Regions from separate parts of the Bradyrhizobium sp. 191 genome, predicted to be linked through region 1. Evidence: predicted binding sites of a transcription regulator. Region 1 holds the regulator's gene; each other region holds the start of a gene.
The links. Region 1 encodes LexA, which represses DNA repair genes until DNA is damaged. Its sites were predicted from a motif close to TGTTCNNNNTGTGTTCNG; they were not measured.
Positions count from the first base shown of each region.

Region 2: rmuC (DNA recombination protein RmuC) is a predicted target of LexA. The motif match lies at 3,221-3,238, and genes of this name have one in related genera.
Region 3: IVB23_RS11220 (PA0069 family radical SAM protein) is a predicted target of LexA. The motif match lies at 4,636-4,653, and genes of this name have one in related genera.

Region 1 is NZ_CP064692.1:1,024-8,680, reverse strand. It holds gene glp (gephyrin-like molybdotransferase Glp) at 1-1,011, shown strand, start outside; gene lexA (transcriptional repressor LexA) at 1,188-1,889, shown strand; gene IVB23_RS00030 (hypothetical protein) at 2,371-2,805, shown strand; gene IVB23_RS00025 (ComEC/Rec2 family competence protein) at 2,930-5,209, opposite strand; gene IVB23_RS00020 (DUF2171 domain-containing protein) at 5,306-5,539, opposite strand; gene IVB23_RS00015 (SgcJ/EcaC family oxidoreductase) at 5,725-6,111, opposite strand; gene IVB23_RS00010 (glutamine--tRNA ligase/YqeY domain fusion protein) at 6,119-7,657, opposite strand, start outside.
Region 2 is NZ_CP064692.1:5,078,256-5,085,912, forward strand. It holds gene IVB23_RS23540 (hypothetical protein) at 1-32, shown strand, start outside; gene IVB23_RS23545 (MFS transporter) at 35-1,390, opposite strand; partial or broken gene IVB23_RS23550 (GIY-YIG nuclease family protein) at 1,564-1,856, opposite strand; gene rmuC (DNA recombination protein RmuC) at 1,990-3,189, opposite strand; gene def (peptide deformylase) at 3,361-3,888, shown strand; gene fmt (methionyl-tRNA formyltransferase) at 4,027-4,950, shown strand; gene truA (tRNA pseudouridine(38-40) synthase TruA) at 5,070-5,807, shown strand; gene dapE (succinyl-diaminopimelate desuccinylase) at 5,885-7,051, opposite strand; gene dapD (2,3,4,5-tetrahydropyridine-2,6-dicarboxylate N-succinyltransferase) at 7,062-7,657, opposite strand, start outside.
Region 3 is NZ_CP064692.1:2,423,935-2,431,591, reverse strand. It holds gene IVB23_RS11235 (hypothetical protein) at 1-769, opposite strand, end outside; gene IVB23_RS11230 (acetate/propionate family kinase) at 853-2,043, opposite strand; gene IVB23_RS11225 (phosphoketolase family protein) at 2,046-4,460, opposite strand; gene IVB23_RS11220 (PA0069 family radical SAM protein) at 4,675-5,838, shown strand; gene IVB23_RS11215 (VOC family protein) at 5,862-6,317, shown strand; gene IVB23_RS11210 (ribonuclease HII) at 6,390-7,262, shown strand; gene IVB23_RS11205 (glycosyltransferase family 39 protein) at 7,490-7,657, shown strand, end outside.

The DNA.
Region 1 (7,657 bases):
TCCCGGCTGACGGTCGTCGGTGAGGTCGCGGCGGGTCGTCCGTTCGCGGGAAGGGTCGGCCCCGGCGAAGCCGTGCGGATCTTCACCGGCGGCGTCGTTCCCGACGGCGCCGATGCGGTCGTGATCCAGGAGGACACTGTCGCGGAAGGCAAGCTCGTCACGATCAAGGAAGCCGCGATTCCCGGTCGGCACATTCGCCCCGCCGGCGTCGACTTCCGCGAGGGAGACGTGCTGCTCCGCGAGGGAAGCCGTCTCACCGAGCGCGATCTCGCGCTGGCTGCGGGAATGAATCACGCGCATCTCGCCGTCCGCCGCCGTCCGAGGGTCGCGATCCTCGCCACCGGCGACGAGCTGGTGATGCCCGGCACTACGCCCGGACACGGCCAGATCGTCTATTCCAATGGCTATGCCCTGCACGCGCTCGCCCGCAGCGAGGGCGCCGAGACCATCGACCTCGGCGTCGCCGCCGATACGCTGGAGGCCACTTCCGCCGGCATCCGTCGCGCCCGGGAGAGCGGCGCCGACATCCTGATCACGACCGGTGGTGCCTCGGTCGGCGACCACGATCTGGTCCAGCAGGCGCTCAAGGACGAAGGCATCTCGATGGCGTTCTGGAAGATCGCGATTCGGCCCGGCAAGCCGATGATGCACGGACGGCTCGGCGCAATGCGCGTGATCGGCCTGCCCGGCAATCCCGTGTCGTCCTACGTGTGCGCCTTCCTGTTCATGGTGCCGTTGATTCGCGCCCTGTCGGGCCGTTCAGTGATCCATCATCGCCGCGAGCGCGCCGTGCTGGGCCGCGATCTCGGTGCCAATGACCAGCGCGAGGATTATCTGCGTGCGCGCCTGGAACAGCGCGACGACGGCACGCTCGTCGCTCTTCCCGTCAGCCATCAGGACTCCTCTCTGCTTGCGAATCTCGCTGCGGCAGAGGTACTTCTCGTGCGCGCACCGTTCGCGCCGAGGGCCGAGGCCGGCACGCCTTGCGAGGTGCTGCGCCTGCCCGCCTGAGCTGCATGGCCACACGCATCGCGCGAGCTTTGCTCTGTTCACCGTAAATTAAGCAGTTGCGGAACACATATCGAACATATAGTGTCCGTTCATGATTTGTTTCGAGGATGTAGCGGCTTATCGCTGACTTCCTCGTCTCGGACTTGAACGACATCAACCGGGGGACTTTGGTCGAGATGTTGACGCGCAAACAATACGAGCTTCTGCGATTCATCAGCGAACGTCTGAAGGAAAGCGGCGTGCCGCCGTCCTTCGACGAGATGAAGGATGCGCTCGACCTGCGCTCGAAGTCGGGCATCCATCGCCTGATCACTGCGCTCGAGGAGCGCGGCTTCATCCGCCGCCTGCCCAACCGCGCCCGCGCCATCGAGGTGATCAAGCTGCCCGAGCTGCAGGCCGCCGCCGGCAGTCGCCGCGGCTTCACGCCGAGCGTCATCGAGGGCAATCTCGGCAAGGTGCGCGCGACCTCCAGCCCGCCTGTGGACGAGGGCGAGCGTCCCGTCGCCGTGCCCGTGATGGGCCGCATCGCGGCCGGCACGCCGATCGAGGCGTTGCAGACGCGCAGCCACACCATCAGCGTGCCGCCCGACATGCTCGGCTCGGGCGAGCACTACGCGCTCGAAGTGCGCGGCGATTCGATGGTCGAGGCCGGCATCCTTGATGGCGACATGGCGCTGATCCAGCGCAACGAGAGCGCCGATACCGGCGACATCGTGGTGGCGCTGATCGACGACGAGGAGGCCACGCTCAAGCGCTTCCGCCGCCGCGGGGCCTCGATCGCGCTCGAGCCCGCCAACGCCGCCTACGAGGTCCGCATTCTTCCGCCGAACCGCGTGAAGATTCAGGGCAAGCTGATCGGGCTTTACCGCAAGTACTGAGCGGTCGTTCGATATCGATTGGAGCGGATGGCTGTCCGCTCCGGCTGGATGGTTTTTCCGGTTCTGCTCAGATTGTCCGGCCCCCTCTTTCGGCGCCACAACCTCGATACGACGCATCATCGCTTCGCGGCCTGAGAGTGCGAGGACACGTGATGCGCCAGACTTATCATGGACGATGTTGCGGCGCCGATCGCAGCATCGGCGATGTAAGCCGTCGCCATACAATCGCACCGCCATTCGGCAAAAGCGAGCGGCAATACCCAGGCTGGTCGGCGCCCACGAGGCGCTGACACGCGCCTTCCGAATACACAGGCGTCGGTTTTGTTCCTATCGAATCCGGGAAAGATAATGTGATCGCGGCATGCGGCGCCCAGCCGCAGATTTGCCTACAACGAAGCAGAACGTTGCGTGCTTCCACCCTGATAGAGGCCTGCGCCTCCAAAAGAGGTGCGGGTTGCTATCTTCGCATGAGGAGCACCCAATGTGTGACTACAGCCTGCATGCTGTCGCGACACGCCCCGCCGAAGTCGGCGAGACGATCGTCACGACAACTTTCCGTGGCACCTCGACGCGCGGCTTCGCCTCCGAAGCCGATCTCTCCGTCGCGGTCTGCTTGCTGCCGGGAACGGAGCTCGCTTTCGCCGACAACGTCCGTTACGACAATCGCTGGATCTGGACGCGCACCGTGAACTCCCGCGTCGGCAAGTTCGGCAAGATCGACCCGCACATTCCCGATCGCCATCATGACGCGATCGAATTCCCCGACGGCAAATACGTGCTGGTGACACAGCTCGTCGAAGGCCAGCGCGCGACCGTGCTGCAACTGCCGGTGACCCAACCGGTTGGCGAACGCGAGCACAAGCCGCAGACCGTCGCCGACACGCGGTCCACGATCACGCGCCTGCCGATCGGCTGACGTCGTCGCCCCCGGCCGATGGTCGTGGGCCAGGAATGAAATGCCATCGCCGGCCGAGGCCGGCGAGATGGTATGGTTTGCGTCCTGCGAGATCCCGTCCGACCGACCTCCCCCGCATCGCTCCTCAATCGTCCGCCTGCAAGTCCATCTCCGATGGCGTTGCGTCCCGGTTGCGGGGCACGGCCGTCTTCGGCGCAAGGCTGCCGTCGAAATCCCCCTCGCCGGCGCCGGCCGGCAGCCAGGGGCGGCTTGTGCCTCTCGCCCTCACCGCCCGAACCGAGAAGCCGTCACCACTCTGCGTCAGAGCCAGCGCGCCCTGACTGGCGAGCCGCGGCCTGTCGACCACCATCGCCGCGCAATCGGGCGGCGTGGGCCGCGCGGTCACCACCAGCGCGGCGCGGCTGCAATCATCAGCCAGAGCGTCGATGCGCAACGCCAACGCGACAAGCCGTCCGTCCGCGAGCGGCGTCACGCAGCCGGACTCGTCACACGACACACCGTCGGCCAACGAGGCGCTGCCGGCATCGCGCGGATCGGCATCGGCGGCCAACCACTCCCTCAGCAGGAAGCCATCCTTGCTGGCGCGGATCACATGCAGCCGCCCGTCCCGGCCCCGCACGGCGACGCTCGCGCCATCCCCGGCAATCAAGATGTCGGGCTGCCGCACCGACATCGCCCAGAGGATCGCGGCAAGCAGCACCACGGCACCGGACCAGCGCAGGGGCGTGCGCAGCAGCCCCATCACGATGATCCCGAGGCTCGCCGCGATCAGCGGCGCGATCCCGAACGCGGGAATGCGACCGACTGCACCGGGCAGTGCCGCCACCCAGCGCGAGACCGCAACCATCCATTCGATGCCGATCCCCATCAGCCACCAGAACGCGCCGTCGAGCCCAAAAGGCGCGGCGAGCAGCCCCAGCAGCCCCGCCGGCATCACCAGCGCCGAGACCACCGGCATCGCGCCGAGATTGGCGAGCACGCCGTATGGCGTCACGCGGTGGAAGTGGAAGGCGGCATAGGGCGTGGTCGCAAGCCCGGCGATCAACGAGGCCAGGAACAGCATCGCGATCTCGCGGCCGCCCCACAGCGCGATCCGCGCCGTTGCGGAATGATCGGGCGATGCCAGCAGGTTCGGCATGCCGATCTGCACCAGCGCCACCAGCCCGAGCGTTGCCGCAAAGGACATCTGGAAACTCGGATGAACCAGCGCCTCCGGCGCGACGGCGAGCACGATCAGCGCGGCCACCGCCAGCGTCCGGAACGTAATGGCGCGGCGATCGACCATCACGGCGATCAAAACCACCGCCGTCATGAAGAACGATCTCTGCGTCGCGACCTCGGCGCCGGACAGCAGGAGGTAGAACGCAGCCGCAACAAGCGCCGCGGCTGCCGACCATTTCTTGATGGCGAAGCCGGCCGCCAGCCCCGGAATCAGCGCCAGCAGGGCGCGAACCGCGAAGAAGACGACGCCGGCGACGACCGCCATGTGATAGCCGGAGATCGACAGCACATGGCCGAGCCCCGAGACGAACATCGCGTCGTTGACGGGCGCGGTGATCGCATCGCGCCGCCCCGTCAGCAGCGCGGTCGCAATGGCGCGATTGTCGCCTTCGAGCGTCGCACGGATGCGGGCATCGATCGCATCGCGCAGGCCCTGCATGAAAGCCGCGTAGCGCAGCCGCAAGCCGACGGCATCCGGCGGCGGCGCGGCCGTGATGGCGCCCATCACGAAGCCGGAGGCGCCGATGCCCTGGAAGAACATGTCGCGCGAGAAATCGTAGCTGCCGGGGCGCACGGGCGAGATCGGCGGCAGCAGCCGCGCCTTCAATTGCACGAAGCTGCCGACCTCGGGCGCAGTGCCCTTGCGCACCGACAGGCGCACGCGCTCGAGCTTGACGTCGCTGCGCTGCGCCTCCATCGCGCTGACGCGCAGCACGAAGCGATCGGTGCGCTCGCGGATATCGCGCGCCTCCACGAAGCCCGACAGCGACACCGAATAGAGCGGCTTGGCCAGCACGGTGTGGGCGATGCGCGCCGTCTTCCAGGTCGCGACGGCAAAACCCGCCGCGACCGCCGCGAGCATGATCGCCAGGGCAAACAGCCGGCTCCGTCGCAGCAGGACCGCGCCAAGCGCGAGCATGACCGCGGTCACGGCAACGACCCACAGCACCGGCTCATGATCGGCGGCGAAATACAGCGCGATGCCGCCACCGAAGGCGACCGGCACCCAGGGCAACAGCCGGCCTGGGCCGGCCTCGGCGCGGGCCCATTCGCGTAGCGTTCCGACGATTGCCGGCCAGATGCCAAGGCCCGCCGGCGCAAAGCCGCCGGCCGGTGCGGCGCGGCCGACCGGCCACGTCCCCGCAACTCCCTGGGAGCGCACTGGCCGGCCCGCCTCCGCCATTCCCCTGCACCTTACGATACGCGACGGGTGCGGAGGCTACCGGAACGCGCGACCGGGCGAATAGCGGTACAGATCGGGAACAGGCGGCGTAGCGCGCTACTTTTCCTCTTCCATCGTCACCGCGACCGAGGCGTTGGCCGACAGCCGGACCTTGTTGCCTTCGACGTCGGCAACGAGGCCCTTGTCGATGAAATGATGGTGCCCCTTGTGGCTGCCCTCGCCGCTGTCCTTCTTGGTCAGCTTGATGCGGTTGCCCTCGACGCGATCGACGGTGCCGATGTGGACGCCGTCGGCGCCGATGACTTCCATATGCTCTGCGATGTTCTGCATGGCGGGATCCTTGGTTGGAGCCACCTCAACGCGCGGAGAGAGCTTCGGTTCGTATCCTTCCGTCATTCCGGGGCGCGCCACTTGGCGCGAGCCCGGAATCCATATTCACGCTGGTGGTTATGGATTCCGGGCTCGCGACTTTGTCGCGCCCCGGAATGACGAAACCGGTTGGTTAAGCGCGATCGCTAAATCAGCGGTGCCTGCGACGAGGCGTGATGATTGACGATCTTCCACTCGCCGTCCTCGCGGATGAGGACCCAGCTCATCTTGACGACGAGATCGTCCCGCTCGCCGGCAAGATCGAACGCGATGGTCGCGGCCATGTTGATCAGATCGGGGCCGGCCTGCGCCGCCTGCACCTCGGAAAAGGCCGCGCTCGGCTTGCGCCACCGCGGCAGCCCGTTGAAATAGTCAACGACGCCGTCCCTGCCCCGATAGAGTTTGGGGTTGGAGCCGAAGAAGAACGCATCCTTCGCATAGAGCGACGACAGCGCCACAGCGTCGAGCTTGGCAAAGCCGGCGCACCATTTCGCGATGACGGCGGAAACGATGGCGTCGGCTTCGCTGCTCATGGGCGCATCAACCTTTCGCGACTTCCTTCGCGAACGTGTCGCGCAGGCCTATGGTGCGCGAGAACACCGGCTTGCCGGGGGTCGAGTCCTTGTCGCGCACGAAGTAGCCCTGGCGCTCGAACTGCATCGGCGCGGTCGAATTGCTCTCCGCAACGGAAGCCTCGACCCGCGCATCGGCGAGGATCTCCAGCGAATTCGGATTGAGGTCGGCCGCGAAGTTCGAAGCATCCGGGCTCGGATTTGCGAATAGCTGGTTGTAGATGCGGATCTCCGCCGGCTTCGAGGCAGCCGCCGGAAGCCAATGCATGGTCGCCTTGACCTTGCGGCCGTCGGGCGCGTTGCCGCCCTTGGTCGCGGGATCGTAGATGCAGCGCAGCTCCACCACCTCGCCCTTATCGTTCTTGATCACGCCGGTGCACTTGACGAAATAGGCATAGCGCAGCCGCACCTCGTTGCCGGGGGACAGGCGGAAGAACTTCTTCGGCGGGTTCTCCATGAAGTCGTCCTGCTCGATGTAGAGCTCGCGGCCGAACGTGATCTTGCGCGTGCCGGCGCTGGCGTCGTCGGGATGGTTGATCGCCTCGAGCTCCTCGGTCTGCCCTTCCGGATAGTTCTCGATCACCACCTTGAGCGGCTTCAGCACCGCCATGCGGCGCTGCGCCGTGCGGTTCAGCTCCTCGCGGATGCAGAATTCGAGCATGCCGACATCGACCACGCTGTTGGCTTTCGCAACGCCGATGCGCTTGACGAATTCGCGCAAGGCCGCCGGCGGTACGCCACGGCGGCGCATGCCCGCCATTGTCGGCATGCGCGGATCGTCCCAGCCGGCGACATGGCCGTCGCGGACGAGCTGGGTCAGCACGCGCTTGGACAGCAGCGTGTAGGTCAGGTTCAGCCGCGCGAATTCGTACTGGTGCGGCTTGGACGGCACCGGCAGCTTCTCGATGAACCAGTCGTAGAGCGGCCGGTGGTCCTCGAACTCCAGCGTGCAGATCGAATGCGTGATGCCCTCGATCGCGTCCGACTGGCCATGCGCGTAGTCGTAGCTCGGATAGATGTTCCACTTGGTGCCGGTGCGCGGATGGTGCGCGTGCAGGATGCGGTACAGCACGGGGTCGCGCAGGTTGATGTTGCCCGCGGCCATGTCGATCCTGGCCCGCAGTACGCGCGCGCCGTTGGGGAATTCGCCTGATTTCATGCGGCGAAACAGGTCGAGGTTCTCCTCCACGCTGCGGTCGCGGAACGGCGAGTTCTTGCCGGGCTCGGTCAGCGTGCCACGCGAGAGGCGGATCTCCTCCTGGGTCTGGTCGTCGACATAGGCGAGCCCGTCGCGGATCAGCTGCTCCGCCCATTCGTACAGGCGGTCGAAATAGTCGGACGCGAAGAACAGGTTCTGGCCCCAGTCGAAACCGAGCCAGCGCACGTCGGCCTGGATGGAATCGATATATTCCTGCTCTTCCTTGACCGGGTTGGTATCGTCGAAGCGCAGATGGCAGCGGCCCGGAAACTCCTGGGCGATGCCGAAGTTGAGCGCAATCGACTTGGC
Region 2 (7,657 bases), 3.2 Mb from region 1:
ACGGACGTGTTCGGAAAGAGATGCAGCGCTAGGCTCACACCCGCGTCGGCTCCAACGTGTCGAAATGGTCACGCTTCTGCAAGTAAGCCAGCAGCATCAGGCTCGGGATGGCGACGAGGACGGAGATCGCGAAGAACATCGGCCAGCCCGTCGCTTTCGCCAAATAGCCCGCGCCCGATGACAAATAGGTGCGTCCCACTGCGGCGAGCGCCGTCAGCAGCGCATATTGGGTCGCGGTGTGCAACGGGTTCTGGCACAGTGCGGAGAGATAGGCGACGAAGATCACGGTGCCGATGGCGTTGCAGAAATTGTCGGAAGTGATTGCGAGGGTCAGCGCCCATTCATTGACGCCGACGAGTGCCAGCCACGAGAACGACAGGTTTGAGATTGCCTGTACGATGCCGCCGATCCACAGGCTCGTTGCGAGCGAATAGCGCCGTGCCACGAAGCCGCCCGCAAAACCGCCGGCCAGGGTCGCTGCGATGCCGACGCCCTTCACGATCACCGCGTAGTCGTTCCGCGTGAAGCCGATGTCGATCACGAACGGCACGGTCATGTTGCCGGAGAACGCGTCGGTGAACTTGAACAGCACGACAAAGGCAAGCGCCGCCCACGCTTCCTTGCGGCTCAGGAATTCCGAGAACGCGCCCATCGCGGCATGGAACACCCGCATGAGCGCGTCCTCGTTCTGCGTGGCAGCCTCGGCGCGCTTGGATTGTGCGGGCTCGGTGGCGGCCAGCGCCGTCACCGTGCCGATCAGCACCAGAGCCGCCATCACCACATAGCCCCACATCCAGGCGGCGCCACGCGGGACGATCGCCTCGAAGCCGGTGACGATGAACAGGGCGCCCGCGGTCGATATCAGCATGCCGATGCGATAGGCCGCGACATAGGCGGCCATGCCGGCGGCCTGCTCGCTTTCGGGCAGGCTCTCGACGCGGAATGCATCGACGACGATGTCCTGCGTCGAGGACATCGTCGCGACCAGGAGCGCACCAAGCGCGACGAACAGCGGCGAGCGCGCCGGATCGGTCAGCGCCAACAGCAGGATCGCGCCGATCAGCAGCAGCTGCGAAAACACCAGCCACCCACGCCGGCGGCCGAAGGCATGGGTGAAGAACGGCACGTGCAGCGCGTCGACCAGCGGCGCCCACAGGAACTTGAGCGTGTACGGCGTTCCAACCAGTGCAAAGAGCCCGATCGTCCCGAGATCGACCCCCGCCTCGGCCATCCACACCAGCAGCGTCGATCCCGACAGCGCCAGCGGAAGCCCCGAGGAAAAGCCGAGGAAGAGCACGATCAGCACCCGCGGCTGCAGGTAAACGGCGAGGCCGTCGCGCCAGGAGGCAGCGGGAGCGTCGGCAGGCGAGGTCGCGTCGGGTGCGGTCATGGGGCGGTGTTAGCAGATTCTGGGGGAAAAGACTCGCGGCGAGGCGAGAGAAGCCTCAACAGTCTCGGTGTCATCGTCCGCGAAGGCGGACGATCCAGTAATCACCAGCACCTCGGCTCAACAACGACTGTCACGGCGTACTGGATGCCGCGCCTTCGCGGGGCATGACAGCATCATGGTGGCCCGGCTATCCCGGGATACAGATCATCCCAGTTCGGGTTATGCTGCTCGATCAGTCGAGCCTGTTCCACTTCTTCAACCGCTTTTCGCGGTTGATCGCATTCTCGGGGGCATCGAACTGCTCGAAATAAACCAACCTTGCAACGTCATACTTCTCTGTGAAGCTCTCGATCACCTTTGACTTGTGCTCTGCCACCCGGCGAATGAGGTCGTTCGTCACGCCAATGTACAGAGTGCCGCCGATTTTGCTGGCGAGAATGTACACATAATAGTGGCGTGAGCCCATCTGTCGCCTCCCATTCTGCCGTCATCGTCCGCGAAGGCGGACGATCCAGTGAACACCAGCGCCTCGGCTCAATCACGACTTCTGCGGCGTACTGGATGCCCCGCCTTCGCGGGGCATGACGGCGTGCCTCAAGTCACTCCCCCGCCTGGAGCTTTCGCGGGAACAGATCCGGCCCGGCTGTCGCAACCAGCCGCGGAGTCTCCGGCGCATCGGTCTTGCTGAAATCCAGCTCCTCGATTCGGCCCGCGCGCTTTTCGATCTTGTCGGCGGAGATCAGCACCTGGCGGACGTCTTCGTTGACGTCGGCGAAGTGCTTTTGCAGCTTGAGCACGCGGTCGCGCAGGCGGCCGAGGTCGTCGCCGAGCTTGATCACTTCGGTGCGGATCTGGTCGGCGGCATCGCGCATGCGCGCGTCCTTCATGATCTGCTGCATCACCTGGATCGCGAGCATCAGCAGCGACGGCGACACCAGCACGACGCGGGCGCGATAGGCCTTCTGGATCACGTCGTCGAAACCGTCATGGATCTCGGCGTAGACGGATTCCGACGGCACGAACATCAGCGCCATCTCCTGGGTCTCGCCGGCGACGAGGTATTTCTCCGCGATGTCGCTGACATGCTTCATCACGTCGCCGCGCAGCCGCTGCGTGGCGATTCGCCGTTCCTCGTCGGTGCGGGCGTCGTGCAGCGCCGTCATCGCTTCCAGCGGGAACTTGGCGTCAATGCAAAGCGGCCGCTGATCGGGCAGGAACACGACGCAGTCCGGGCGCTTGCCGGTGGAGAGCGTGAACTGGAACTCGTAGGCACCCTTCGGCAGCCCGTCCTGGACGATCGCCTCCATTCGCGCCTGGCCGAAGGCGCCGCGCGACTGCTTGTTGGCGAGCACGTCGCGCAAGGTGGTTACCTGCGTGGTGAGATCAGTGAGGTTCTTGTGCGCGCTGTCGATGATGCCGAGTCGCTCGTGCAGGGCGCGCAGGCTCTCCATGGTGTTGCGGGTGGAGTGTTCCATGGACTGGCCGACGCGGTGGGTCACCGAATCCAGCCGCTCGTTCACCGCCCGCGCCATCTCGGCCTGGCGGCCGGCCAGAGCCTGGGTCATGGCATCGACCCGGCCCGACGACTCGCTCTGCGCCCGCAGCACCTCGCTCAAGCGTTCCTCGAGCTCGTCGGCCCGGATGGCGTTGGCCATGGCGAGTTCCGCGCCGCGCCGCCCGGATCGCGCGATCACGACCGCAATCACCACCAGCAGGATGAGAACCAGGGCACCGAAGCCGATCAGCGCGTCCACGACGCGCACCGGCCACTCGCCGAGCATGAGGATGATCTCGTTCATGCCGACCCTTCTAGCCGATTCGCCGCGGCACACGAACGAATAGCGAACATTTAGGGTGAATGCTCCGTTAATTTTTACGGTTAACGAAACCTGAAGTTTTATGGTTAGCGGAGGGTTAACGGGGTTCCTGGCCGCATTGACCGCATCCGGCGCGCGGCTTAAATCGCCGCCATGGCCCTACGAGAAATCATCATCCTGCCGGACAAGCAGCTGCGCCTGGTCTCCAAGCCGATCGAGAAGGTCACGTCGGAGATCCGAAAGCTTGCCGACGACATGTTCGAGACCATGTACGACGCGCCCGGCATTGGCCTCGCGGCGATCCAGGTCGCGCAGCCCTTGCGGCTGATCACCATGGACCTCGCCAAGCGCGACGAGAACGGCGAGACCAAGCCGCTCCCACGCGTCTTCATCAATCCCGAGATCATCGCCTCGTCCGAGGAACTGTCGGTTTACGAGGAAGGCTGCCTGTCGATCCCCGAATATTACGAGGAGGTCGAGCGCCCGGCGAAGGTGCGCGTGCGCTTCACCGATCTCGACGGCAAGGTGCATGAGGAGGACGCCGAAGGCCTCTTCGCCACCTGCATCCAGCACGAAATCGACCATCTCAACGGCGTGCTGTTCGTCGACTATTTGTCGAAGCTCAAGCGCGACCGCGTGATGAAGAAGTTCGAGAAAGCCGCCAAGCGCGCGGTGGAGTAGGCCACGTCCTCCACCGTCATGCCCGGCCTTGTGCCGGGCATCCACGTTCTTTGCCGCCTCGAGCAGGGAGAACGTGGATGGCCGGGACAAGCCCGGCCATGACGAGTACCTTGCTCGTTTCGAGGATTGTCTCGCCACATGCCCCTTCGCCTCATCTTCATGGGCACGCCCGATTTCTCCGTGCCGACGCTGCTCGAGCTCGTCGCGCACGGCCACGAGATCGTGGCGGTCTACACCCGCGCCCCGAAACCGGGCGGGCGGCGCGGCCTGCAATTGCAGCCGACGCCGGTCGAGGAAGCCGCGCGAAAACTCGGCATTCCCGTGCTGACGCCGAAGACGCTGAAGACACCGGAGGCGCTAGAAGAGTTTCGCGCGTTCGAGGCCGATGCCGCCGTCGTCGTCGCCTACGGCATGATCCTGCCGCAGGCGATCCTCGATGCGCCAAAGCTCGGTTGCTACAATCTGCACGCTTCGCTGCTGCCGCGCTGGCGCGGCGCCGCGCCCATCAACCGTGCGATCATGGCCGGCGACGCCGAGAGCGGCGTGATGGTGATGAGGATGGATGTCGGCCTCGACACCGGCGACGTCGCCATGGCCGAGCGCATCGCGATATCAGACAGCATGACCGCGCTCGATCTGCACGATCGCCTGTCCCGGTTGGGTGCCGATCTGATGGTGCGCGCGATGGCCGCGCTCGAACGCGGCGGGCTCCAGCTCAGGAAGCAGGCCGAGGACGGCGTCACCTATGCGACCAAGATCGACAAGGCCGAGGCGCGGATCGACTGGACCAGATCGGCGCGCGCGGTGCTGCGCCACATCCACGGCCTGTCGCCGTTTCCCGGCGCCTGGAGCGAGCTCGAGAATGCGCGCGTCAAGATCCTGCGCTGTGAGCTCGCGCAAGGCGCGGGCGAGCCGGGCACGGTGCTCGACGATCATCTCACCATTGCCTGCGGCGAGGGCGCGATCCGCATCATCGAGCTCCAGCGCGAGGGCAAGGGCCGGATGCAGGCCGCGGACTTCCTGCGCGGCGTGCCGTTGAAGGCCGGAGCGAAATTCAGCTGAGGCTGTCATACCCCGCGTAGGCGGGGTATCCAGTACGCCGAGGCTTCTCGGCTGAACGGATAGGCTGCGGAGTACTGGATTGCCCGCCTTCGCGGGCAATGACAGTGAAACTGGATAAAATGCCCCGCTACAAGCTCACCATCGAATATGACGGCGCGCCGTTCTTCGGCTGGCAGGTGCAGGAATCGCTGCCGTCGGTGCAGGGCGCGCTGCAGACTGCGGTGAAGGCGATGACCGGGGCGGATCTGCGCGTGCACGGCGCCGGCCGCACCGATGCCGGCGTGCATGCGCGCGGACAGGTCGCGCATGTCGACGTCGACAAGCAGTTTCCACCGGGCCGTTTTCGCGACGGGCTCAACGCGCATCTGCGCCCGCATCCGATCGCGGTGCTCGAGGCCGAGATCGTGCCCGACGATTTCGAGGCGCGCTTCTCGGCGGTCAAGCGCCACTACCGCTATCGCATCGTCAACACCCGCGCCAATCTCGCGCTCGACGCCGGCCACGCCTGGCGCGTGCCGCGCAAGCTCGATGCCGACGCGATGCATGCGGCGGCGCAGCGCCTGCTCGGCAAGCACGATTTCACCACCTTCCGCGACACCGAGTGTCAGGCCAAGTCGCCGGAGAAGACGCTCGACCAGCTCGACGTGCTGCGCGACGGCCGCGAGATCACGATTCTCACTTCGGCGCGCTCCTTCCTGCACAGCCAGGTCCGCTCGATGGTGGGCTCGCTGGTCTGGGTCGGCGAGGGGCGCTGGACCGCCGACGATCTCTCTGCCGCGTTAGCAGCCCGCAACCGCGCCGCCTGCGGCATCGTCGCCCCGCCGGAGGGACTGTATCTGATGAAGGTGGATTATTGAGGGGCTGATGCCGCCAGCCGCGTCGTGGCCGGGACAAGCCCGGGCATGACGGCGGAGTGTTTGGCGGGAATTGCGCCTCACCCAAAATACCTTGCCAGAATCCCGCGATACACCTTCGTCAGCTTCTCCAGATCCGCCACCGGCACGCGCTCGTCGACCTGGTGCATGGTCTGCCCGACAAGCCCGAACTCGATCACCGGGCAATAGCTCGCGATGAACCGCGCATCCGAGGTGCCGCCCGACGTCGATAGCTCCGGCTTGCGCCCCGTCACCTCCTCGATCGCGGACACCGCGAGATCGGTGAACGGACCGGGCTTGGTCACGAACACGTTGGAGTTCGACGGCTCCCAGACGATGCGGGCCTTGATGCGGTTGCCGCAGGCCTTGGCGAGGCGGGCCTCGACCAGCTCGCGCAGGCTCGCCTGGGTGTGGTTGTCGTTGTAGCGGATGTTGAATCTTGCGCGGGCCTCGCCGGGGATGACGTTGAACGCCTTGTTGCCGACGTCCACTGACGTGAATTCGAGATTGGAGGCCTGAAACTGCGCGCTGCCGTGGTCGAGCGGCTCGTCCGAGATCGCCACGATCAGCCGCGAAATGTCCGGCACAGGATTTGACGCGCGGTGCGGATAGGCGACATGGCCCTGCACGCCGTCGACGACGAGCGTGCCGGACTGCGAGCCACGGCGGCCGACCTTGATGGTGTCGCCGAGCGTCTCGACATTGGACGGCTCGCCGAGCACGCAATGATCGAATTTCTCGCCGCGTTCGGCGGCCCATTGCAACAGCTTGACGGTGCCGTTGACGGAGACGTCTTCCTCGTCGCCCGTGATCAGGAACGAGATCGACCCCTTGCCGTCGCTGCGCGGCTTGCCACCATTGGCCGCGAGATGCTCCAGCACCGCAGCCACCGAGCAGGCGATGCCGCCCTTCATGTCGACGGCGCCGCGGCCGTGCAGGACACCGTCCTTCACCTCGCCGGAGAATGCGCCGACGCTCCAGGCACTCTCGTCACCCGGCGGCACCACGTCGGTGTGGCCGGCGAAGGTGATGTGCGGACCTGCCGCGCCGATCCGCGCGTAGAGATTTTCGACGTCGGCGGTGCCCGGCTCGCTGAAGGTGACGCGGTGGCAGGTGAAGCCGGCCGCGTTGAGGGCCTTCTCGAGCACCCCCAGTGCGCCGGCATCGGCCGGGGTCACCGAGGGGCAGCGGATGAGATCGCGGGCAATGGAGAGAGCATCGGTCATGCGCGTCGGATCAATCCCGCAGCAGCTCGTTGATGCTGGTCTTGGACCGCGTGCGTTCGTCGACGCGCTTGACGATCACGGCGCATGCGGTGCTCGGGCCGATCTGGCCGTTCTTCATCGGCTTGCCGGGCAGCGCGCCGGGCACCACGACGGAATACTCCGGCACTTCGCCCATGAAGATTTCGCCGGTCTCGCGGTCGACGATCTTGGTCGAGGCGCCCAGGAACACGCCCATCGCCAGCACCGCGCCCTTGCGCACGATCACGCCTTCGGCGACCTCGGAGCGCGCGCCGATGAAGCAATCGTCTTCGATGATGACGGGCTCGGCCTGCAGCGGCTCGAGCACGCCGCCGATGCCGGCGCCGCCCGAGATGTGCACGCGCTTGCCGATCTGCGCGCAGGAGCCGACGGTGGCCCAGGTGTCGACCATCGTGCTCTCATCGACGTAGGCGCCGAGATTGACGAAGGACGGCATCAAGACGACGTTCTTGGCGATGAAGGCCGAGCGGCGGACGATGGCGCCCGGCACCGCGCGAAAGCCGGCGTCGCGAAAGCGGTTCTCGCCCCAGCCCTCGAACTTCGATGGCACCTTGTCCCACCAGGTCG
Region 3 (7,657 bases), 2.4 Mb from region 1:
GATGCACGTCGGTGTAGGTGATGGTGACCGCGTTCTTCTTCACCGCGATCACGACGACATGGGCGTCCGTGGTGCCGATGTCGTTCTGGATCAGCAGCCGGCCGCCGGCGCGCGTAGCCATGGTGTCGAGGCCTGGATGGTTGAACTTGAGACCCCGCGTCGCGTTCAGGCCCTTCATGAAGGCGGCGACGGCCGGCCGGTCCTCGCTGTGCAGGCCGAAGACATGGGCGCCGTCGAGCGCTTCTTCCGAGCAGTTCGCCGCAAGCCTGTTGAGCTGCTTGTGCAGGTCCATGACGAGGCGATGCAGGCTGTCGCTGCCTGCGTCAGCCACGCCGGTCAGGCGCGAGATGCGGGACATCTCGATCTCGCCGGTGGTGTCGAGCAGGCCGGCTGTGCGGCTCGCCTCGAGCCGCGCCTGCGCCCTTTCGCCTTCGCTCACCGCGCCGGCGCCGACGGCGCGGATCATGGTCGCTGCATCGTCCGCAATCTCCTGCATCAGCTCCGCAAGATCGGGGGCCGCGAGCCGGCCCTGTCCGATCAGACGGGCGCCGCCGATCAGCGCCGCGATCGCCGCGGGGGCGATGCCTGCAGTCTGACTTTCGACGGCGAGGCCATGCGCGGGCCGGTCAGGCTCCGGCGCATGCTGGGCCGCCGCCTGCAATGCGCTCATCCGCACCTTGATGCGGTCGTTGGCGGCGAGCCCTTCCGCCACCAGCGCGGGCAGCAGGATGCTGCCTTGTCCGAGCTCTTCGATGATGTGGGTCTTCATGATCTGTCCGCAACCAGGATTGATGCGCTCTCTTTGCCGCGAAACCGCGGCGGCAGCATTGCGGCAGATCATTCATAAAATTGTCACGTGACGTGGCGTCCACGGATCAAAGCCGCGCAATGGCGCGCGATCGTCATCTCTTCATCGGTCGGGATGACGAAGACATCGACGGTGCCGTCGGGGCCGTTGATGCGCCCGCGCGCCGCGTCGTTGCTGGCGGCATCGATGCGTACGCCCATCCAGGCGAGCCGCTCGCCGATCGCGGCGCGGATCTCCTTGGCGTGCTCGCCGATGCCGCCGGTGAAGACCAGGCAGTCCAGGCCGCCGAGCGTGGTCGCCATCATTGCGACAGCCTGCGCCGCACGGAAGCTGAAGAGATCAACCGCCTCTCGCGCCGCAACCTCGCCGCTCGCCAGCAGCGTGCGCATGTCCGCGGAGGTGCCGGAGACGCCGAAGAGGCCGGACTCGTGATAGAGCAGGTGCTGGACCTCGTCGACCGACATGTTCTCGTGCTGCTGCAGATAGAGCAGCACGCCGGGATCGATCGTGCCGCAGCGCGTGCCCATCACGAGGCCGTCGAGCGGCGTCAGCCCCATCGTGGTGTCGATGCTGCAGCCATCGCGCAATGCGCAGAGGCTGGCGCCGTTGCCGAGATGCGCGATGACGGTCCGTCTGGTCGCGAGCTCCGGCGCGATCTCGGCCAGGCGTCCCGCGACATATTCGAAAGACAGGCCATGAAAGCCGTAGCGCCGGACGCCACGCGCCTCGAATCGCCTGGGAATGGCGAAGCGGCTCGCAGGCGGCATGAGGCCGTGGTGGAAGGCGGTGTCGAAGCACGCGATCTGCGCCAGCCCGGGCCGGATCGCCGCGAACGTGCGAACCGGCGCAAGGCAGCGCGGCTGGTGCAACGGCGCCAATGGCGTCAATGCCTCCAGCTTCGCGGTGATGTCGTCCGACAGCACGACCGGGCCGGAATAATCCGGCCCGCCGTGAACGATGCGGTGACCGACGGCGCGCAGGCTGCGTTCGCCGAACCGGTCCTCGATGAAGCCGAGCACGTCGGCGAACAGATGGCCGCCGGCGGCATCCGGCGCGTCCCTCCGCGTCTCGAACAGGTCTTCGCCCGCGGGGCCCTTCACCACGAGCCGGGGTCTTGCCTCGTGCTCGTCGAGCAGGCCCTTGCAGAGCAGGGTGGGCTCAGCCGCCGAGACATCGAACAGGCCGAACTTGATGCTCGACGATCCCGAGTTGAGGACGAGGATCGTGTCCGGCATGGCTAGTCGCCGGCTTCGGCCGGCGTGTCGCCGCCGGCGCTGTTCGGCCAGACCCAGTCGCGGATCTCGGGCATGTCCTCGCCATGCTCGCGGACATAGCGGGAGTGTTCGATCAGTTTGTCGCGGAACTGCTGCTTCACATGCGCGGCCTTGGTCGCCAGACCCGGCACGCGTTCGATCGCCTCGATCGCGAGATGATAGCGGTCGAGCCCGTTGAGCACGACCATGTCGAACGGCGTCGTCGTGGTGCCTTCCTCGGCAAAGCCGCGCACATGCATGCCGGCATGGTTGGTGCGGTTATAGGTCAGCCGGTGAATGAGATAGGGATAGCCGTGATAGGCGAAGATCACGGGCTTGTCCGACGTGAACAGCCCGTCGAAGTCGCGGCTGGAGAGGCCGTGCGGGTGCTGCTCCCTGGGTTGCAGCGTCATGAGGTCGACGACGTTGACGACGCGGATCTTCAGGTCAGGCAGCGCCTTGCGCAAGAGGTCGACGGCGGCGAGCGTTTCCAGCGTCGGCACGTCGCCGGCGCAGGCCATCACCACGTCGGGCTCGCCCTTTCCATCCTCCGTTCCGGCCCAGGTCCAGATGCCGATCCCGGCATCGCAATGCGTGGCCGCGTCCCGCATCGAGAGCCATTGCGGCGCCGGCTGCTTGCCGGCGACGATCACGTTGATGCGGTTGTAGGTGCGCAGGCAGTGATCGGCGATCCACAACAGCGTGTTGGCATCCGGCGGGAAATAGATGCGGACGATGTCCGCCTTCTTGTTGGCGACGAGGTCGACGAATCCGGGGTCCTGATGACTGAAGCCGTTGTGGTCCTGACGCCAGACATGTGAGGTCAGCAGATAGTTGAGCGAGGCGATCGGGCGCCGCCACGGCAGGTCGCGCGTGACCTTCAGCCATTTGGCATGCTGGTTGAACATGGAATCCACGATGTGGATGAAGGCCTCGTAGCAGGAGAAGAAGCCGTGCCGTCCCGTGAGCAGATAGCCCTCGAGCCAGCCCTGGCAGAGATGTTCGCTCAACACCTCCATCACGCGGCCGTCCTGGGCGAGGTGCACGTCGTAGGATTCGATCGGCTCCATCCAGACGCGCTCGGTGGCCTCGAACACGGCATCTAGCCGGTTCGACGCGGTCTCGTCGGGCCCCATGATGCGGAAATTGCGCTGTTGTGCGTTGAGGCGGATGACGTCGCGCAGGAATTTCCCGAGCTCGCGCGTCGCTTCGGCGATGGTGCCGCCCGGCTGCGGCACCTCGACTGCGAAGCTGCGGAAGTCGGGCAGCTTCAGCTCTTTCTTCAGGAGTCCGCCATTGGTATGTGGATTGGCGCCCATGCGCCTGACACCTTCAGGTGCGAGCGCCTGAAGCTCGGGAGCGAGCGCGCCGTTCGCGTCGAACAGTTTTTCCGGCTCGTAGCTGCGCATCCAGTCTTCGAGCACTTTCAGGTGCGCCGGGTTTTCGCGGCAGCCGGCGACCGGCACTTGATGCGCGCGCCAAAAGCCCTCGACCTTCTTGCCGTCGACTTCCTTCGGGCCGGTCCAGCCCTTCGGGCTGCGCAGCACGATCATCGGCCAGCGCGGCCGCTCGACGCTTGTCCGCCCGTCGCGGGCGTGCTGCTGGATCGAGCGGATGCTGGCGAGTGCGACATCGAGCGCATCCGCCATGGCACGGTGCATCAATTTGGGATCATCGCCGGTGACGAACAGCGGCTCGTGGCCGAACCCACGGAAGAGATCGCGGATCTCCGCATCTCCCATCCGTCCGAGCACGGTGGGATTTGCGATCTTGTAGCCGTTGAGATGCAGGATCGGCAGCACGGCGCCGTCATGAGCCGGGTTCAGGAACTTGTTCGAGTGCCAGGACGCGGCGAGCGGGCCGGTCTCGGCCTCGCCGTCGCCGACCACGCAGGCGACGATCAGATCAGGATTGTCGAATGCCGCGCCATAGGCGTGCACCAGCGCGTAGCCGAGCTCGCCGCCTTCATGGATCGAGCCCGGCGTTTCCGGCGCCGCGTGGCTCGGAATGCCTCCGGGGAAGGAGAACTGCCTGAACAGCTTGCGCAATCCGTCCGCATCGCGCGCGATGTCGGGATAGATCTCGCTGTAGCTGCCTTCGAGATAGGTGTTGGCGACCATGCCGGGGCCGCCGTGGCCGGGCCCGCAGACATAGATGATGCTGAGGTCCAGGGCGCGGATCACGCGATTGAGATGGGCATAGATGAAGTTCAGGCCGGGCGTGGTGCCCCAATGGCCGAGCAAACGCGGCTTGATGTGCTCGGGCCGCAGTGGCTCGCGCAGCAGCGGGTTATCGAGCAGGTAGATTTGCCCGACGGAGAGGTAGTTGGCGGCGCGCCAATAGCGATCGAGCAGATCGAGGTCGCTGCTCGCTTCGGCCGTTTTTTGTTGGATTGTCATGTTCCTGCCGACCTTCACTTCGCGATCGTCACCAACCCGGTTCCGGGGCGATCGATCCGTCGGGCATGAAAGGGGATGGTCGTGACGGCCGTGTTGCGTGAGGTCAAAGGCGGGCGCGCGAAGTTTGGGCAGCTCTACTGTGCATGGGGTTGTTTTCACGTTTTGTGTTTGTTTGTGTTCTTGATTTGTTCCAGTGTCGTGCTATCTTGGTTGCATGAGTCCAGCATCCTCTCATGCTCTCAAGCACCCGCCGGTCACGGCGCCCTCCGAGCCGGCGGGTGCGCCTTCAGATTTCCCTGAGCTTGGCGTCGCCATCGATCGCGCGCGAAGGCGAGGCCGGGGCGCGCAATCCAATGCCAGCGGCCGCTACGAGGCCGAGGCCCGCGTCGCTTTCGATGACGGCTGGCAGAGCCTGGAAGAGCTGCCGCCATTCAAGACCACTGTGGCGGTCGACACCTCGCGCAAGGTGATCACCCGCAACGATTCCCCAGACATCGGCTTCGACCGCTCGATCAATCCCTATCGCGGCTGCGAGCACGGCTGCGTCTACTGCTTCGCCCGACCGACGCATGCCTATCTCGGCCTCTCGCCGGGGCTGGATTTCGAGTCGAAGCTGTTCGTGAAGCCCGAGGCGCCGGCGCTGCTCGAGAAGGAGCTTGCCGCCCCCGGCTACGAACCCAGGATGATCGCGATCGGCACCAACACCGATCCCTACCAGCCGATCGAGCGCGAGCGAAAGATCATGCGCGGAATCCTCGAGGTGCTGGAACGCGCCAGCCATCCCGTCGGCATTGTCACCAAATCGGCGCTGGTCGTGCGCGACATCGACATTCTCCAGCGGATGGCCAAGCGTAACCTTGCCAAGGTCGCGATTTCGGTCACCTCGCTTGATCCGAAGCTCGCGCGGACCATGGAGCCGAGGGCCTCGACGCCGTCGAAGCGGCTGGAGGCGCTGAAGCAGCTCTCTGATGCCGGCATTCCGACCACGGTGATGGTCGCGCCCGTGATCCCCGCGCTGAATGATGCCGAGATCGAGCGCATCCTCGATGCCGCCGCCCATGCCGGCGTCAAGGAAGCCTCCTATGTGTTGCTGCGGCTGCCGCTGGAGGTTCGCGATCTCTTCCGCGAATGGCTGATGGCGAACTATCCGGACCGCTATCGCCACGTCTTCACCCTGATTCGCGACATGCGCGGCGGGCGCGACTACGATGCTAAATGGGGCGAGCGGATGAAGGGCACCGGCCCGATGGCCTGGACCATCGGCCGCCGCTTCGAGATCGCCTGCGACAGGCTCGGTCTCAACAAGCGGCGTTCCAAGCTGACCACGGATCACTTTGCGCGGCCGAAGCGGAACGGCGATCAGCTCAGCCTGTTCTGACGGGAAGGTGGAAGAGGCATGGCATGAGTCAGGAATTGGCGGCTCCGGTGCCGAGGCTCACCGTCGTCACGCTTGGCGTGAGCGACATCCGAGCCAGCATCGCCTTTTACGATGCACTCGGCTTCTCGCGCCGGCTGAAGGCAACCGGCGAGGCCGTCGCCTTCTACGATACCGGCGGTCCGGTGCTCGCCCTGTATCCGTGGGATCAGCTCGCGGCAGATGCGGTCTTGCAGGACGCGCCGAGGCCGTCGACTTTTCGCGGCATGACGCTCGCCTGGAACTGCCGGACGCGTGAGGAGGTCGATGCGGTGCTGGCCTTCGCCATCGGGAGGGGGGCCAGCTTGCTGAAGGCGGCGCACGAGACCGACTACGGCGGCTATTCCGGCTATTTCACCGACCCCGACGGCCATCCTTGGGAGGTCGTGGTCGCGCCCGGTATCGAGGTGGGCGAGGACCGCCGGGTGCATCTGGCGGATTAGGACGGCCTGAATAGTGGGAATATCCTGGGTTCCCGGTTGCGCCGGTGAAGCCCCTTGCGCACGATCCCGGCCATGATTCGGGACAAGTCCGCCAAGAACTCAGCCAAAGATGCGCCAAAAAAGGCGTCTGCGAAGACGGCTGCGTCTGCCAAGCCGGCTGAGATACCTGCGGCCAAAACATCTGCAGTCAAGGCTCCGACGGTTCCTGCCGGCAGGAAAGGCATCATTGCCATTGCTCCCCCCAGCTTCCGCCGCGAGCGCGCGCTGATCAAGCGCGGCGTCTGGCCGGTTGCCGGGTGCGACGAGGCCGGCCGCGGCCCGCTGGCCGGTCCCGTGGTGGCGGCGGCTGTGATTCTCGATCCCGACCGCATCCCGCGCGGCATCGATGATTCGAAACGGCTGACTGCCGAGGAGCGCGAGAAGCTGTTCGACAAGATCTGCGCCACCGCGCAGGTCTCGGTCGCCGTCGCCTCGCCCTCGCGGATCGACCGCGACAACATCCTGCGTGCCTCGCTGTGGGCGCTGAAGCGCGCCGTGGTGGCACTGCCCGAGACGCCCAGGCATGTCTTCGTCGACGGCCGCGACCGGCTCGACACCGAATGCGATTGCGAGGCCGTGATCGGCGGCGACGGTATCGTGCTGTCGATCGCCGCGGCATCCATCGTCGCCAAGGTGACGCGCGACCGGCTGATGTGTGCGCTGGCGCAGGATTGCCCCGGCTACGGCTTCGAGCAGCACAAGGGCTATGCCGTCCCCGAGCACCTCGACGCGCTCGACCGCCTGGGCCCCACCATCCACCACCGCAGCTTCTTCGCCCCCGTCGTCGCCGCTCGCGCCAAGCATATGCCATGGACGGTCGAGCCGGTGCAGGATCTGTTCGCGGTGACAGCAGTCGAGGTGCAAGTGGACGCGGCCGTCGAGATCGACGTCTCGGCAAATCTCTAAATCGACCCCACAGCTCTACCGTCATGGCCGGGCTTGACCCGCCATCCACGCCTTACGCACCGTCCCAAGCCCGGGCATGACGACCGATAGCTCAGGTGTGCTTGTGCCTCAGCCTGTAAGAACGGGGAGAGGGGCAGACCGAAGTTGCCACGACGCGCGGTGCCCCTTATCAAAGTGTTCGTGAGCGAATAGGGCCGGCTGGACTGGCTGCATCATTCGGACGTTGCATGCGGTTTACCTCCCTGGTCATCGAGCTCATTCGCGCCCGGCCGCGGCTGATCGTGTGGATTGCCGTGCTGCTCCAGGCTTTGATGTGGCTGTTCGTGGCGCTGGTGTTCTACCACAGCCCGCCCGGCACCCTCGCGACGCTGCTGGCCTTCGGGAGGGAATACCAG